DNA from 3 places in the Burkholderia sp. Bp9031 genome. Region 2 is predicted to be linked to each of the others. Evidence: riboswitches for the same ligand, from Rfam matches in the RefSeq annotation. Region 2 holds a riboswitch; each other region holds the start of a gene.

Region 1 (5,752 bases), on a different contig from region 2:
CTCCGGTGAAGGTAATGTTGCGTGCGGACCGTGCGGCGTCAGCCCGCGATATCCGCAACATGCAGCACGAACTTGGTTTTCGCGTCGCCCGTTTGAACGAGATCGAGTGCGCGTGCAGCCTGTTCGAGCGGGAAACTGTCGAAGCGCGGCACGCGCAACGCGCGCCGGCCGAGCCGTTCGGCGATCGATGCGAGCGTGGCGCCGCTCGGCATCCGGCTATACGTCATCGCGGTGCGCAGGCCGCGCCGCGCGGCTTCGGCATCCGTCGTAGCCAGCCGCTGCGCATCGCCCGCCGCGAGCGTCATGATGTTCACGAGCGTGCCGCCCGGTGCCAGCAGGTCGAGTGCGTCGGGCAGCGTGTCGCCACCGACCGCATCGAGCACGAGATCGACGCCGCCGGGCGCCCACGCCCGCACGACCGCGGCGATGTCCTGCGCGCGATAGTCGATGCTCGCCGCCGCGCCAAGCGATTCGACGCTCGCGCGGTTGTGCGCCGAGCACGTCGCGGCGACGCGCGCGCCCGCCTGGGCGGCCAGCTGGATCGCGAACGTGCCGACCGCACCCGCGCCGCCGTGCACGAGCACGGTCTGCCCCGCACGCAGCCCGCCGTCGTCGAACAGGCCGGCCCACGCGGCCAGCGCAGGCGTCGGCGTGGCCGCCGCTTCCGCGAAGCCGACCGCATCGGGCAGGCGCACGACGGAGTCGTGACGCACCGCGACGTATTCCGCATACGCGCCCCAGCGTCCCGCGCCGACGTCGGTCTGCGCGAACACGCGCATCCCCGGCGCGAAACCTTCGACACCGTCGCCGACTGCCTCGACCACACCGGCCCCGTCGAAACCGATCACGAACGGAAACGTCATCTGCATGAACGCGCCGAGATAGCCTTCGCGGCATTTCCAGTCGGCGGGATTGACGCCCGCGTACGCGACGCGGATCAGCACGTCGCCGGGGCCCGGCTTCGGTGCGGGAACGTCGGCCAGTCGCAGTGCGTCGGAATGACCGACGCAGTCGATCAGCAAGGCTCGCATGGTGGTGTCTCCAGTGTTGTCGTTTGCATTGCGGCGGGTCGTATGCGCGCCGCGCGTCACGCCGCCGTGTCGGCCAGCAGGCTCGACGCGAGCGGACAGAACGCATGCGAGATCGCATCGACCGTCCAGTCGGGGCTTTCGGCGTCGAATCGGCGGTCGACCCAGCCCCAGTGATACGGATGCAGCAGGTATTCGCCGAGCAGGTCGCCGACGTGCGCGAACTCCTGTTGCCAGACGTGGGTCCACCCGCCGGGCGCCACGCTCCGGCTCAGCCGCCAGTTGCGGATGCCGGGCATGAACGCGGGCATGCGCAGCAGTTCGCGCTCGAGGTCGCGCACGCGCGCTTCGCCGGCCTCCGGCCGCACACGCAGCATCAGCGTGCGCCATACGCCGTCGCGCAACGCCGGCTCGCGCAGGCCGCCGCCGATCGCGCGGCACGCGGCGCCGTCGATCCGCACGACGCCCGGCACACGCGACAGCGCGGTGAAATCCGTCGCTTGAACGGTCGCCCGTTCGTCGCGCAATACGTCGAGCGTGTAGCCGCCCGCGCCCCAGCAGCCTTCGAGATTGCGCGCGAGCGCCACGCGGGTTGCGCCGGGCAGCGCATGCGCGGCGTCGCGCAATGCACGTTCGAATGCGCCGGCATCGTCGATCGCCGAAACGTATATCTGGGCCGTGTCATGCCGCATGGTCGACCTCCGTCAGCGCGGGCAGCGGCGCATCGGCGTCCGTCATCACATGGCGGCGACGCGTGTCGCACAGCGCGTCGACGGCCATCCAGAACGCGACCACGTCGCCGTCGGTCAGCGCGCGCATCCGGTAGTACGACGGCGCGTCGGCAACCTGCCACGTCAGCCACAGCGTGCTCGGCTGCCCCGGCACCGCGACGGGCGGTGACACCCAGCGGCCGGCCGCCACGAGCCCACGCGCCGCATGGCCCGGCAGATAGCGGTCGTGCAGCAGCGCCAGCACGTCGGAAATGCGCTCGGGCGCGAGGGTGATTTCGTCTACGATCTGAATCATTCGCGGGTCGTCTCGGGTGGTTCGTGGCGGGAAGCAAAACCGGCCGCCTACGCCGTTCCGGCGAGGCCGGAAGCAACCGGCGTGGATAGCATTCTTGCGTGGCGACGGTCGGCGAACCCCTACCAGCCCGCTCACCAACCCCTGTCGCAACGCTCAGATCGGGAGAGACATGAAACAGCGCGCAATGCCGGCACGCGGCCGCGTGCTGCCGGGACTCGGCGCGCGCCTGCTCGACGAACTGGCGCGCAGCGGTGCGCCGCAGGCGCAACCGCGCGCGACGCCGGACGCAACGACCGCAACGGCAGCGACGCCCGGCGGCTTCGTCGCGCTGTACCGCGACGCGATCGAGCGGCTCGAGGCGCAGGTCGCGCGCGGCGACGGCCATCCGCCGATGCGCAAGCAGGAAGTCGACCTGATGTGCCGCTGCCTGCTCAGTTGCGCGACGCTCGCCGACGCGATCCGCTGTGCGGCCGAGTTCTGCGAGATGCTGACGCCGCGTGCCGGCACGCTGTCGCTCACGGTGCGCGACGCTCGTGCGACGTTCCGGATGGATTCGCTGCGCCGCACGCGCAGCCGGGCCGCATGCCTCGTCGATCTGACCGGGCTGTTCTGCTATCTGCAGTTGTTCGGCTGGCTGATCGGGCAGCCGCTGCGGCCGGACGAAGTCTGGCTCGGCCATCCGCGCCGCGACGACGCGATGCCGCTGCTCGGGCTGTTCAACGCGCCGGTCGACATCGGTCGCAAGACCTATGGATTCGCGTTCGATGCGGCGCGGCTCGATGCCCGCGTGATCCGCCAGCCGGGTGAGCTTGCCGCCTTCCTCGTCGATTTTCCGTTTCGTCTGATCGATGCGACGCCGGCCGTCGTGTCATGGGCGCAGCAAGTACGCGGCTTTCTCGATGCGGCGCTCGCGCGCGAGCAGGCGCTGCCGGCGCTCGCCGAGCTGGCGACGTGGCTGGGCGTGAGCGAGGCGACGTTGCGGCGGCGGCTGGCCGCCGAAGGCAGCGGCTATCACGTGTTGCGCGAGCAGTGCCTCGCCGACGTCGCGCGGCGCTGCCTGCGCGAGTCGGACTGGCCGGTCGCGCGGATTGCAGCGCATCTCGGATTTGGTGGCGAGGAAGCGTTTCGGCGGGCGTTCGTGCGATGGACGGGCATCGCACCGAGCCGATTCCGGCGCGATTGCGGCGCCGCCGAGATCCCGTTTCATCAGACATGAAGCGCGGTTCGGGCGCCTTGAGCGAAAGGAAATAGAAAAAATTCGCCGAACAATGACGTTTTTTCGCATCCCCGCGCGCTTCGATAATTGACGCGCCCGAGCGCTCGCCATTACGCTTGCGCGCTGATGGTTCCCGGAGACGGGATCAAAAGGGAACGCAGGAGAGGCAGCGCCTCGAATCTGCGGCTGCCCCCGCAACTGTAAGCGGCGAATCCGCGCCACTCCACGCCACTGGGAAACCGGGAAGGCCGGCGCGAATGACGACCCGCGAGCCAGGAGACCTGCCATCGACCCGAGGTCCAAGCAGCCGCACCGGGCGGGGTGTCCCGGCGCGCCAGGCACCGCCTTTGGCGGTCGCCCCGTTGCATGGACGGCCCGACCTCAGGATCCTTCGGATGTCCCATCTTTCCGCCTCCGCTTCCACGCCGGAAGCGTCGCGCCGCTGCGCCGCCGGCATGCGCGGCGTCTTCCCGCGCGTACGCCGTACCTGCAACACGATCACGCTCGCCGCATCATGAATCTTCGCCACCTTCTCGCCACGTCCGCCGCCACCGCGCTGCTCTCCCCGATCGCCCACGCCGCTGGCGACACGGCACCCGCGCAGCCGTCCCAGCCTGCAAATGGCGCCGACCTCCCGACGATCACCGTGACCGACACGCGGCACCTGCCCGAGTCGTTCGACCAGCGCTATGCGACGACGCAGGTGCTCACGCGCGCCGACCTCGACCGGCTGTCGCCGAGCGATCCGAGCATCACGCAGGCGCTCGCGACACTGCCGGGCGTGACCGTCTCGACGACCGGCGGCCCCGGCGCGTCGGCATCGGTCAGCATCCGCGGCTCGTCGGCCAGCCAGGTCGCGGTGTTCATCGACGGCATCCGGATCGGCTCGCCGACCACCGGCATCGCGCCGTGGGCCGACCTGCCGACCGAAGCATTCGAGCGCGTCGAGGTGATTTCGGGGCCGGCCGCCGCGTCGTTCGGTGCGAACGCAATGGGCGGCGTCGTGCAGCTGTTCACGCGCCGCGCCGCCGGCCAACCCAACCAGACGACCGTGTCGTTCGGCGGCGGCTCGAACAAGACCTTCGACACGCAGTTGCGCACGTCGGGCACCGTGCCCTCCACCGGGCCGCTCGCCGCACTCGGCGGACTCACCTACTCGCTCGGGCTGCACGACTACAACACGGCCGGCATCGACGCAACGCGGCCCGTGTTGCCATACCACGAGGACGGCCGCAATCCGTATCACGCGCAGGACCTCGATGCACGCCTCGGCTACGCACGCGACAACTGGTCGATCTCGACGTTCGCGCTGTATCACCGCTCCGACCTGTCCTATGACAACGCCGGCTTTGCGAACCGACAGCTCGATCATCAGCTGACGACCGGCATCGCGTTCCATCTCGACATCACGCCCGACACGCAGTTCGACCAGTCGTTCGGTTATGCGAACGACCGCCAGTTCCTGTATGCGAGCGACCCGTCCATTTCGACCGACCAGATCAACTCGCAGCGCATCAGCTCGTCGACGTCGCTGACGCATCAGGAACACGGCTTCCGCCTGTTCGGCCTGCCGCTGTCGGGCGAGACGAAAGTCGCGTACGACTTCACGCGCGAGCAGGCGTTCCTGCCCGTCGACATGCCGGAAGGCGTGCCGACGCGCAATGACTCCGCGTTCTCGCTGCATCAATCGGCGACGCTCGGCAGCGTGACGATGTTCGTCGCGGGCCGTCACGAGATCATCGCGGGGAAAGCCGTGAACACCGGCAACGCTGCGCTGTCGTGGGCGATCACGCCGGTGTACACGGCGCGCGTGTCGTACGGCAATGCGTTTCGCCTGCCGGCGTTCAACGACCTGTACTACCCCGGTTACGGCAATCCGAACCTGAATCCGGAGCGCAGCGATTCGGTCGAGGCCGCGCTCGACGCGAACACCGCGTACGGCACGTTCAGCGCCGCGATCTACGACACGCGCATCAACAACCTGATCGCGTACAACCCCGCGACGTTCTCGCCGATGAACATCGGCCGCTCGCATATCCGCGGCATCGACCTGTCGTACAAGGGCACGATCGGCCGCTCGACGCCGGCGAGCATCGCCGTCGGCATCCTGAATCCGCAGGACGAAACCAACGACAGCTGGCTCAACCGCCGGCCGCGCCAGACGGTCAGCGTGAATATCGACCACACCTGGGACGAACTGCACCTGCACGCGCTGAGCACGGGGGCAACGGCGAGCTACGGCGGCACGACATTCGACGACCCGGCCAACACGACGTATCTGCCGTCGTACCTGACCGTCAACCTGCGCGCGTCGTACAAGATCAATGCGCACCTGACGGTGTCGGCGACGCTGTCGAACCTGTTCGACCGCCAGTACATGACCGCGTACGGTTACAACACGCTCGGCCGCACCGCGTTCGGCAAGGTCAGTTATACGTTCTGACCGGGGCGGTCGGTGCAGCGGCGCCCGCGGTCGCGGGTG
Region 2 (5,752 bases):
GCGGCGTTTGCGGCAAGCGCGTCGGCCACCCTGTCGCGGCCTTCGTTCAGCGCGGTCGCGAGCACCTTCAGTTCGTCGAGCTTCTGCAGCGCGAACGCAAGCCACGAACGGATCTCCGCGTCGAGCTTCTCTTCGCTCGCCAGATCGACCGGCACGTGCAGCAGCGAGCACGAAGGCGCAAGCCACAGGCGACCGCCCAATTGCTTCGCGAGCGGTTCGAGCCAGTCGAGCGTCGCGTTCAGGTCCGTCTTCCAGATGTTGCGGCCGTTGATCGCGCCCACCGACAGCACGCGGTCGGCCGGCAGTTCACGCACCAGTGCATCGATTTCGTCGCGCGCGTTGATCGCGTCGATGTGCAGGCCGTCGACCGGCAGCGAGGCAGCGAGCGTCAGGTTGTCCTGCAACTGGCCGAAGTACGTCGCGAGCAGCAGCTTGATGCGGCGCGTTTCGAGCGCCGCATACGCGGTGCGAAATGCCTGGCGCCATTCGGCGTCGAGTTCGGTCACGAGGATCGGCTCGTCGATCTGCATCCATTCGACACCCTGCGCGGTCAGCGTGTCGAGCAGCGCGCCGTACACCGGCAGCAGCTTCGGCAGCAGCGCGAGGCGATCAGAATCGTCCTTCGCCTTGCCGAGCCACAGATACGTGACGGGGCCGAGGATCACCGGCTTCGCGTTGATGCCTTGCGCCTTCGCCTCGGCCAATTGCTGCAGCAGTCGCGACGGATCGAGCGAAAAGTTCGTGTCCGCATGGAGTTCCGGCACGATGTAGTGATAGTTCGTGTCGAACCACTTCGTCATTTCGCCGGCCGCGACACCGCCGCAGCATGCCGCATGTTCTTCCGCCGACTGCGCCGAACGGCCGCGCGCGACGCGGAAATAGTTGTCGAGCGGATCGCCGTGGAAGTCCTGCACGCGCTTCGGCAGGTTGCCGAGCGTGAAGCTCATGTCGAGCACCTGGTCGTAGAACGCGAAATCGCCGATCGGCGCGAGATCGAGTTCGCGCTGGTCGTTCCAGTGGCGCTGGCGGAGCGAGGCGCCGAGTGCCCTCAGCTCGTCGCGCGGCGATTCGCCCTTCCAGTAGCGTTCGAGAGCGAACTTGAGTTCGCGCTTCGCGCCGATGCGCGGGAAACCGAGGTTGTGTGTCGTCACCATGAAGCTGCCGTCCAGAGAAAAATTGAAGATCCGGCAGTCATCATAGGGATTTCATCCCATGAAATAAAATGGCATTATTTCATTTATCCATTAAGTTTGTTCATGCGTCTCTGGGTTGAGCGATATCCATGCTGGAACGATTCCATCTCGTCGTGATCCGTGAAGTCGAGCGCCAGGGCTCGCTGACCGCAGCCGCCAATGCGCTGCATCTCACGCAATCGGCGCTCAGCCATACCGTCCGGAAGATCGAGCAGCAGCTCGGCACGCCGATCTGGGATCGGGAAGGACGCGGGCTGCGGCTCACGCAAGGCGGGCAATATCTGCTGAAGCTCGCGAACCGGCTGCTGCCGCAGTTCGAGCTCGCCGAGGAGCGGATGAAGCAGTATGCAAAGGGCGAGCGCGGCACGCTGCGCATCGGGATGGAGTGCCATCCGTGCTACCAGTGGCTGCTGAAGGTCGTGTCGCCGTACCTGTCGCGCTGGCCGGACGTCGACGTGGACGTGAAGCAGCGCTTCCAGTTCGGCGGCATCGGCGCGCTGTTCGGCCATGACATCGACGTGCTCGTGACGCCCGACCCGCTGAACAAGCCGGGGCTGCGCTTCGATCCCGTGTTCGATTACGAGCAGGTGCTGGTCGTCGCGGACGCGCACCGGTTCGCCAACGCCGACTACGTGACGCCCGAGCAGCTGACCGACGAAGTCCTGATCACCTACCCGGTCGAGACCGACCGGCTCGACATCTACAACCAGTTCCTGACGCCGGCCGGCATCGTGCCGCGGCGCCACAAGTCGATCGAGACGACTGACATCATGCTGCAGATGGTCGCGAGCGGGCGCGGCGTGGCCGCGCTGCCGAGATGGCTTGCCGACGAATATGCGGACCGGATGCCGGTCGTGCCGGTCAGGCTGGGGAAGAAGGGCATCGCGAAGCAGATCTTTCTCGGTATCCGCGAAGCGGATGCATCGATCGACTATCTGGCCGCATTCGTCGCGCTGGCGCGCGAATCGACGTGGAGCGCGCCGCGCATGCTGCGCTAGGCGCGCCCCGGTGCAACGTGCGTCAGGCGGCGCGCATGCCGGTGCGTTCACCGCGTTCGACCCATGCACCGAACAGCAGGCCGATCGTCGTCCACATGAGCGCCTGCATGCCGATCGCGGCGACGCGGAACTTCCACAGCAACACCGCCGGGAAATCGGCCGGCAACTCGCTGACCGACGGCAGCCCGATCTGCACGGCCGCGATGATCGCGACAAACACGAGCCCGGCGACGATCGACGCGTTCCACTGCCCGAGTTTCGCCAGCAGATGGCGGCGCACGCTGACCGAGAACACCATCGTCGCGACCGAGATCGCGATCATCAGGAAGAACAGCCCCGTGCGATAGCCGATCGTGTCGGGATCGCCGACCGACGGCGGATTGGCCGGGTACTTGAGGTTCGGCACGATCACGAGCGCGACGAACGCCGCCAGCGCGAGCCATGCGGCGAGCGGCCGTGCCGGGAGGCGGCTGCCTCGTCCGTAGGCATACGCAAAGACCAGCGAGAACAGTCCGCCGAATGCCGCGCCGTAGGTCACGACGCCGGTCAGCAGGCCAACGCCGGCCTGCGTGTGACGGCTGACCAGTTCGGGCTCCGGCGCTTCGCCCTTGGCGGCGTCGGTCTTTTCTTCGAAGGAGATTGCCTGATCGACCTGCGGTTCGCCGACGATTCTGGCGAAACCGAACGTGAGGAGGCCCGCGGCGATGCCTGCGAGCATCCCGCGCATGAGCAGCTTTCCGACCATCGTGTACTCCGCGTCAGTGGCAGGGAAAGCCGAGCAGATGGCGACCGTCGTGGACGAACTCGTGCACGTACATGCCCGGTACGAGCGACGTCGCGCCCTGTTCCGCGCCGACGAAATACAGCGCGAGCAGCAGGATCAGGCCGACGAAGATGGCCCACGGCAACAGTTCGCGGACGGGAATGGGCGCCGGCACGACGACCGGCTTCAGCACTGCTTCGCTCATGGATGCACCTCAGGGGAATCGCGCCCCGACAAATGTTGGATGGAATACGCAGGCAGGTCTGGCTTCCGGGATCGAGGATCCCCGGTTACAGTGGCGCGACCGCGCCGGGCTTGCACCGGCTTCCGCCTTTCGTATCGTGCGAATTGTACGCGCGAACGTTCGCGCGTTGAAGGCCCGTGCACGACGGGCGCGGCCATGCAAAACCTTCCGGACATCGACATGACCCAGCCTGCCTCGCTGTGCCTGATCGCGCATGCGTCGACCCGTGCGATGCGCGCCGGCGCGTTTCCCGCTGACGATGCGCTCGATGCCCGCGGGCTCGCCGATGCTGCCGCGCTACGCGAGCGGTTCGCCGGCAGCCGCGACGCGATCGTGCTGTGCAGCCCCGCACGCTGTGCGCAGCAAACCGCCGATGCGCTCGGGCTGCGCGCCGGCATCGACGATGCGCTGCGCGATGTCGACTACGCCAACTGGCGCGGCAAGCGGCTGCACGACCTCGCGCGCGATATCCCCGACGAGCTCGGCGCCTGGATCGACGATCCGTCCGCGTCGCCGCACGGCGGCGAATCGTTCGAGAACGTCGCACGCCGCGTCGACGCATGGTTGAACGCGCTGCCGCGCGATCGCGATATCGTCGCGATCACGCATGCGGCGATCGTTCGGGCTGCCATCGCGCACGTGCGTCGGATAGGTGCAAAGGCTGCGATCCGCATCGAAGTCGCGCCGCTGTCGTGCTCGGTATTCACCGCATCGCGAGATGGCTGGACAGTGGCCACGGACGACGTTCGGCGCGATACCGATGCGTAAGGAGATTGACGGCGCCACTTTCTTACATATCTGAAAGGTAACGGTTCGTCCTCCCGACTGTCATCAAACTGACGGATAGCGAAAGCTAGGATTGGCTGCGGTTCCCTTACGAGATGCCGTCATGAATCAGCCCACTTCGTCCGCCGCGCACAATTCCGGCTCCACCGAACGTACCCGGCAGGTCGGCTATGCCGTCTTCCTGCTGGTGCTTGCGATCGGTGCAGTCTATATCGCCACCCATCTGATTGCCGATCTGTCGCCCATCCGCGAAGGATCGTTGTTCCCGTACCTGATGCTCGGTGCCGCGCTGGTGATCGCGCTCGGCTTCGAATTCGTCAATGGCTTCCACGACACGGCGAACGCGGTCGCGACCGTGATCTACACCCACTCGCTGACGCCGAACGTCGCGGTGATCTGGTCAGGCATGTGGAACTTCCTCGGCGTGATGGTTTCGAGCGGCGCCGTCGCATTCGGCATCCTGCAGTTGCTACCGGTCGAGCTGATCCTGCAGGTCGGCAGCGGTTCGGGTTTCGCGATGGTGTTCGCGCTGCTGATCGCCGCGATCGTCTGGAACCTGGCGACCTGGTATTTCGGGTTGCCGTCGTCGAGCTCGCATACGCTGATCGGGTCGATCATCGGCGTCGGGCTGATGAACCAGCTGATGCACGGGCCGTCGGGCACGAGCGGCGTCGACTGGGGCCAGGCGCTCGGCGTCGGCAAGTCGCTGCTGTTCTCGCCGATCGTCGGCTTCCTGTGCGCGTCGCTGCTGCTGCTCCTGCTGAAGGCCGTCGTGCGGATTCCGGAACTGTACAAGGAGCCGCCGAAGGATCAGCCGCCGCCGTTCTGGATCCGCTGCCTGCTGATCCTCACGTGCACGGGCGTGTCGTTTGCGCACGGGTCGAACGACGGGCAGAAGGGGATGGGCCTCATCATGCTGATCCTGATCGGCACGGTGCCGACTGCGTATGCACTGAACAAGGCGGTCACGCCGGCCGAATCGCAGACGTTCGTCGCCGTCGCGAACCAGGCGGCCGCGACCTTCGCGAAATACTCGAACGGCGTCGCGCCGTCCGCGAATCCGCGTGCCGATGTCGAGCACTTCGTGCAGCGTCGCGAGATGACGCCCGCCGTGCTGCCGGCCGTGCAGCAACTGTCCACGTCGCTCGCGACCGCGGTCGGTTCGTCGGGCTCGATGGCGGCCGTGCCGCAGCGTGACGTCGACAACGTGCGCAACACGATGTATCTGGTATCCGAAGCGATTCGCCTGATCGAGAAGTCGGGTCAGCCCGCCTTCGCCGCCGACGACAAGCTCGCGATCGACAACTACCACAAGCAGCTCGATCACGCGACCAAGTTCATTCCGACCTGGGTGAAGGTGGCCGTTGCGATCGCGCTGGGTCTCGGCACGATGGTCGGCTGGAAACGGATTGTCGTAACCGTCGGCGAGAAAATCGGCAAGCAGCATCTGACGTACGGACAGGGCGCGTCGGCCGAACTCGTCGCAATGCTGACGATCGGCGCGGCCGATGCATACGGGCTGCCCGTATCGACGACGCACGTGCTGTCGTCGGGCGTCGCGGGCACGATGGCGGCGAACGGGTCCGGGCTGCAGTGGAGCACGGTGCGCAGCCTCGTGCTCGCGTGGGTACTGACGCTGCCGGCGTCGATCGCGCTGGCGGCCGGACTCTACTGGCTGTTCCGGTCGATCGCCTGAGCGGGCGAGCGGCGAGCGGCCGGGGGATCGGTCGCTCGCCGCTCTTCGTCTCTTCGTCTCTTCGTCTCTTCG
Region 3 (5,752 bases), on a different contig from region 2:
CGTGCGTGTCGCAGAGCTGCGTGATGACCTCGCGGCTCACCGCGTCCTTCAGCGACGTGACCGCGATCGGCAGCGGATTGAGCCCTTCGCGCACGAGCGCATCGGCCAGCGCGTCGAACACGGCCGTGTTCGCGGCCTGCCAGTGCGCGCGATAGAACAGGATCGCGACGACGGGCGCACCGGGCGTCCAGCGCGCTTGCCAGTCGTCGACGCTCGCCGGGTCGCGCGCCGGGTGATACAGCGCGGCGGCCGGCAGCGGGCGCGGCTGCTCGGGTTCGTCGCCGAAGCCGAGCGTATGGAACGCGATGCTGCGCAGCAACGCTTCGGCATTGTGCATCCCGCCTTCGCGCAGGTAGCGCCACCACAGCCGGCACAGGTCGGGCGCGACCGTGCTCTTCGCGACGAGGTTCGGGTCTTCCTGCAGGTCGCCCGAGAACATCGCGAGCTGCTGCTTGCGTTTCGACGCGAGCGACACGGCCTGTTCGATCCCGTACGGCCAGTATGCTTCGCCGCCGAGGTGATCGATCACGACCGTCTTCGCGTGACGCAGCACGTCGTCGACATAGAAATCGACCGACGCCGGCTGCCGCAGGAACGTGACGTTCGCAAGCCGCACGCTCGGAAAGCCGGCCGGCAGCTTCGGCACGACGCTGGCCAGCAGCGACAGCGTCGTGTCGGCCGAGCTCAGGATCACGATGTCGGCCGGCTGCTGGTCGATCCGGACGACACCCTGCGTATCGTCGACGAAGCCGCCCGGCGTGGTGCGCAGCAGATGCATCGCGCGTTACGCCTGTTGCATTTGCGCCGCGCACGCGGCGTCGAACGCGCGCTGCAGCGCGGCCGCGTCGAGATCCTCGCCGATCAGCACGAAGCGGCTCGTGCGCGGCTCGCCGTCCTGCCAGCGACGGTCGAAATAGCTGTCGAAGCGGCGGCCGACGCCCTGGATCACGAGCCGCATCGGCGCATCGGGCAGCGCCGCGAAGCCTTTCGCGCGATAGATCGTATGTGCCTCGACGACACGCTGCAGCGCGGCGATCGTCGCTTCGCGCGAACCGGCATCGCCCGACACGACGACCGAATCGAAATCGTCGTGATGGTGGTCGTGATCGCCGTCGTCGGCCGAGCCGTGATGGTCGTGCCGCAGATGGATCGTTTCCTCCGATGCCGACTCGAGCCCGAGCAGCATCGCGAGATCCAGTTCGCCGCGCGTCGCGCGCACGATCTTCACCTGCGGCGGGATTTCCTCGCGGATCGCGGCTTCGACTTCGGCGAACTGCGCGTCGGCGACGAGGTCGGCCTTGTTCACGATCACGAGATCGGCGGACGACAGCTGATCGGCGAACAATTCGTGCAGCGGCGATTCGTGATCGAGGTTCGGATCGGCGCGGCGCTGCGCGTCGACGGCCTGCGGGTTCTCGGCGAACTGGCCGCTCGCGGCGGCCGGCCCGTCGACGACGGTCACGACCGCGTCGACCGTGAAGCTGTTGCGGATCGTCGGCCAGTTGAAGGCCTGCACGAGCGGCTTCGGCAGCGCGAGGCCCGACGTCTCGATCAGCACGTGATCGATGTCGGCGCGGCGCTCGACGAGCGCTTCCATCACCGGATAGAACTCCTCCTGCACGGTGCAGCACAGGCAGCCGTTCGCGAGCTCGTACAGCTGGCCCGACGCTTCGCCCTGCGCGCCCTCCGCATCCTCGCAGCCGATCCCGCAGCCCTTGAGGATTTCGCCGTCGATGCCGAGCTCGCCGAATTCGTTGACGATCACCGCGATGCGGCGGCCTTCGGCGTGCTGCAGGATGTGGCGCATCAGCGTGGTCTTGCCGCTGCCGAGAAAGCCCGTGACGATCGTGACGGGAAGCTTGCGTAGGGTCATGGTAGGTCCTGTGGCGAAAATGGAATCAGGCCGGGATCGTCGCGTCGATGGCGGCGCGGCATGTCATTTGGCGAATCGCGGGGATGGCGCGGTGCAGTCCGCACGGACGGCTGCAGAACGGACGGAACGACGAATCGGACATGACGCTTCCTTGCGAACGGTCGACATCGTGAATGCCAACACGGCCGCCGTCGGCCCTGCCCGCGCCGCCTGCCGTTCGTCGCGCCGGCCCGGCGCGCGTGCGGCGGGCGGATCGGCGGGGAAAGCGGGAAACGCGCGGGCGTCGGGCGTGCTGCGGCCGTGGACGATGCGCCGCCTCCCCGCGGCGCTGAACCCCAACGTTTCGGCCGGTATCCGGGCTGACGAACACGCCGCTTCGCCTTCCCGGATGCGCGGCATCCAGTGGCGGTCGTCCGCATGCGGCGGGCATGCGGCGAAGCGGCGCTGCGTGGCGCTTGCGCGCGACGCGTTCGCTTACCGTTGCGGGGGCAGCACAGGTTGGCTCGACTGCGGCGCAGGCAGGCTCCCTGTTTCCCGTTTAACTGCGCACGCCGGAGAGGCGCGTGCGAGCACCGAAACGCGTGCGAGTGTAGGCGGCGGTGCGCGGAGCGTCAAGGCGCAACGGGCCGCCGCGGGAGGCTTCGGCATGACCGCGGCACCGCGCCCGCGGCCGCATCCCGGCACCCGCGCGGCGGGTTCGCGCGGGCCGGGCGCTGTGCTATCGTATGCGCCGCGTTCGGTGCTCGCATGCGCATTCCGCGCACGCAGTTAAACGGGAAACAGGAGGCGGAAGTCCGCCCGGCCTGTGCTGTCCCCGCAACGGTACGCCGCCCGCGCGCCGCGGTTCCCCCCCGCACGCGCCCAGGCCGCCCGCGATGCCACTGCCCTTCAGCGGGTGGGAAGGCTGCGGCCTGGCAAGCGGCCAGCCCGGATACCGGCCGACGCAAGGGGCGAGCCCGAGGCTCGCCGAACGCCCGATCCGCGGGGAACGGATGGGGTGCGCTTTCCGCCCGCGCTCGCGCGGGCTTCGCTCGATCCGTCATGCACTGCCTGTCCGCCGGCCGCCGATGTGCCGCTCGCTGTCCCCTTTCCACCGCTACGACACGGTGCGCGCCGTGCCGCGTCCGATGAGCCGCGCATGGCTCGTCGGCGCCGGCCCCGGCGACGCCGATCTGCTGACGCTCAAGGCCGTGCGCGCGATCGCCGCGGCCGACGTGCTGCTCGTCGACGATCTCGTGAACCCCGACGTATTGCGCCACGCGCGCGCCGACGCACGCATCGAGCACGTCGGCAAGCGCGGCGGCCATGCATCGACGCCGCAGGAGACGATCGTCGCCGCGATGCTCGCGCACCTGCGCGCGGGCCGCAGCGTCGCGCGCCTCAAGGGCGGCGATCCGTTCGTGTTCGGCCGCGGCGGCGAGGAACTGCTCGCGCTCGGCGCGGCCGGTTTTCCGGTCGAGGTCGTCAACGGCATCACGGCCGGCATCGCCGCGCCGGCCGCGCTCGGCATTCCGGTCACGCATCGCGGCGACGCGCAGGGCGTGATCTTCGTCACGGGCCACGGTGCGGGTGCCGACGAACCCGACTGGCGCGCGCTGGCCGCGACGCGGATGACGATCGTGATCTACATGGGCATTCGCCGGCTCGACGCGATCGTGACCGCGCTGCGTGACGGCGGCCTGGCCGGCGACATGCCGTGCGCGGCGATCGAAAACGCGACGCGTGACGGGCAGCGGCACGTGCTCGCGACGCTCGACACGATCGTCGAACGCGTGGGCCTGACCGGCATCGGTTCGCCCGCGATCGTCGTGATCGGCCGTGTCGCGGCGCTCGCCGACGATCCGGCGGTGCGCGCGGCGCTCGGCGGCCGCGCATGATGCGCGTCGCGCTCGGCGTCGGTTTCCGCGCGGGCGTGACGGCCGCCCAACTCGATGCCGCGATCCGCGCGGCGCTGGCGCGTTACCCGGACGTCGAGCCGGCCGTCGTCGCGACGCTCGCCGACAAGGCGCGTGCGCGGCCGCTGCGCACGCTGTGCGCACGGCGCGGCTGGCCGCTCGTCGCGTTCGACGCGGCGCAACTCGCGCATTGCTCCGAACCGCTATTGAGCGGCCCGTCGGCCGCCGCGCTCGCGCGCTTCGGCGTCGCGGGCGTGGCCGAGCCGTGCGCGCGGCTCGCGGCGCCCAATGGCCGGCTGCTCGGCCCCAAATCCATCCGGGACGGCGTGACGGTTGCGCTCGCCGGCCCGCTCTGAACCCTTTGTTTCGCTTTCGACAGGACGATTCCCGATGAAGACCGATGCCGAATCCCATCAGCGGATGACTGAACGCCGCCGCGCCGGCCATGAAAAGAAGCAGGCTGCCGCCACCCAGGAAAAGGGCCTGCTGATCGTCAACACCGGCAACGGCAAGGGCAAGAGCACGGCTGCGTTCGGCATGGCCGTGCGCGTGCTCGGCCACGGCATGCGGCTCGGCGTCGTGCAGTTCATCAAGGGCGCGCTGCATACGTCCGAGCGCGACTTCCTCGGTGCGGTCGCGCAATGCGACTTCGTGACGATGGGGGACGGCTATACGTGGAATACGCAGAACCGCGACGCGGACATCGCGACCGCGCGCAAGGGCTGGGACGAGGCGCGCCGGATGATCGAAAGCGGCGAGTACCGGATGGTGATCCTCGACGAGCTGAACACCGTGCTGAAGTACGAATACCTGCCGCTCGACGAAGTGCTCGCGACGCTCGTCGCGCGACCGGATTCGGTGCACGTCGTCGTCACCGGGCGGCATGCGCCCGATGCGCTGATCGATGCGGCCGATCTCGTCACCGAAATGCGGCTCGTCAAGCATCCGTACAAGGAGCAAGGCGTGAAGGCGCAGCGCGGCGTGGAGTTCTGACCGATGCCGGCCTGCCCCGCGCTGTTCGTCAGCGCGCCCGCGTCCGGCCAGGGCAAGACGTCGGTTACGGCCGGCCTCGCGCGGCTGCACCGCCGGCTCGGCCGGCGCGTACGCGTGTTCAAGACCGGGCCGGACTTTCTCGATCCGATGCTGCTCGAACGCGCGAGCGGCGCGCCGGTGCACGCGCTCGACCTCGGGATGGTCGGTGAAGCCGGCTGCCGGGCGCTGCTCGCCGATGCCGCGCGCGAAGCGGACCTGATCCTGATCGAAGGCGTGATGGGGTTGTTCGACGGCACGCCAAGCAGCGCCGATCTCGCGGCGGCATTCGGCGTGCCGGTCGTCGCGGTGATTTCGGCGAAGGCGATGGCGCAGACGTTCGCGGCGATCGCGTTCGGGCTCGCGCGGTTCCGGCCGGAGGTGCCGTTTCACGGCGTGCTCGCGAACCGCGTCGGCTCGCCGCGTCACGCGGAACTGTTGCGGCAGGCGCTGCCGGACGACTTGCGCTGGCTCGGGCACGTCCCGGCCGATGCGGGCATCGCGCTGCCGGAACGGCATCTCGGCCTGCACCAGCCGGCCGACATCGACGATCTCGATGCGCGGCTCGATCGTGCGGCCGACGTGCTCGCGCAGACGGCGCTCGCCGAATTGCCGCCCGCCGTCTCGTTCGCGGAACCTGACGTCGGCGCTCCGCTGCCGCGTGCGCTGGCCGGCAAGCGGATCGCGATCGCGCGCGATACGGCGTTCTCGTTCATCTATCCGGCCAATCTCGCGCTGCTCGATGCGCTCGGCGCGCAGCTGCGGTTCTTTTCGCCGCTTGCCGACGAGCCCGTGCCCGACGATTGCGACGCGCTGTTCCTGCCGGGCGGTTATCCGGAACTGCATGCGACGACGCTCGCGGCGAATGCCGTGACCGCGCGGACGATTCGCGCACACGCGGCGGCCGGCCGGCCGATCGTCGCGGAATGCGGGGGGATGGTGTATTTGTGCGAGT

The links. A riboswitch is a leader RNA that binds a small molecule or an ion and turns the genes downstream of it on or off. The one in region 2 is predicted to bind cobalamin.
Region 1: linked by a shared signal. The riboswitch ahead of DIE15_RS01040 (TonB-dependent receptor domain-containing protein) and the one ahead of DIE15_RS33130 (CbtB-domain containing protein) in region 2 are both predicted to bind cobalamin.
Region 3: linked by a shared signal. The riboswitch ahead of cobA (uroporphyrinogen-III C-methyltransferase) and the one ahead of DIE15_RS33130 (CbtB-domain containing protein) in region 2 are both predicted to bind cobalamin.

Annotation. Positions count from the first base shown of each region.
Region 1 covers NZ_QTPW01000001.1:229,316-235,067, forward strand. Annotated here, with positions in the region: gene DIE15_RS01020 (NADP-dependent oxidoreductase) at 39-1,031, opposite strand; gene DIE15_RS01025 (Dabb family protein) at 1,088-1,720, opposite strand; gene DIE15_RS01030 (hypothetical protein) at 1,710-2,054, opposite strand; gene DIE15_RS01035 (AraC family transcriptional regulator) at 2,224-3,270, shown strand; cobalamin riboswitch at 3,381-3,574, shown strand; gene DIE15_RS01040 (TonB-dependent receptor domain-containing protein) at 3,785-5,713, shown strand.
Region 2 covers NZ_QTPW01000042.1:3,386-9,137, reverse strand. Annotated here, with positions in the region: gene metE (5-methyltetrahydropteroyltriglutamate--homocysteine S-methyltransferase) at 1-1,154, opposite strand, end outside; gene DIE15_RS33140 (LysR family transcriptional regulator) at 1,283-2,191, shown strand; gene DIE15_RS33135 (CbtA family protein) at 2,214-2,936, opposite strand; gene DIE15_RS33130 (CbtB-domain containing protein) at 2,950-3,159, opposite strand; cobalamin riboswitch at 3,193-3,327, opposite strand; gene DIE15_RS33125 (histidine phosphatase family protein) at 3,379-3,966, shown strand; gene DIE15_RS33120 (inorganic phosphate transporter) at 4,088-5,680, shown strand.
Region 3 covers NZ_QTPW01000005.1:173,181-178,932, forward strand. Annotated here, with positions in the region: gene cobN (cobaltochelatase subunit CobN) at 1-778, opposite strand, end outside; gene cobW (cobalamin biosynthesis protein CobW) at 785-1,873, opposite strand; cobalamin riboswitch at 2,201-2,465, opposite strand; cobalamin riboswitch at 2,594-2,831, shown strand; gene cobA (uroporphyrinogen-III C-methyltransferase) at 2,941-3,750, shown strand; gene DIE15_RS09135 (cobalamin biosynthesis protein) at 3,747-4,124, shown strand; gene cobO (cob(I)yrinic acid a,c-diamide adenosyltransferase) at 4,159-4,761, shown strand; gene DIE15_RS09145 (cobyrinate a,c-diamide synthase) at 4,765-5,752, shown strand, end outside.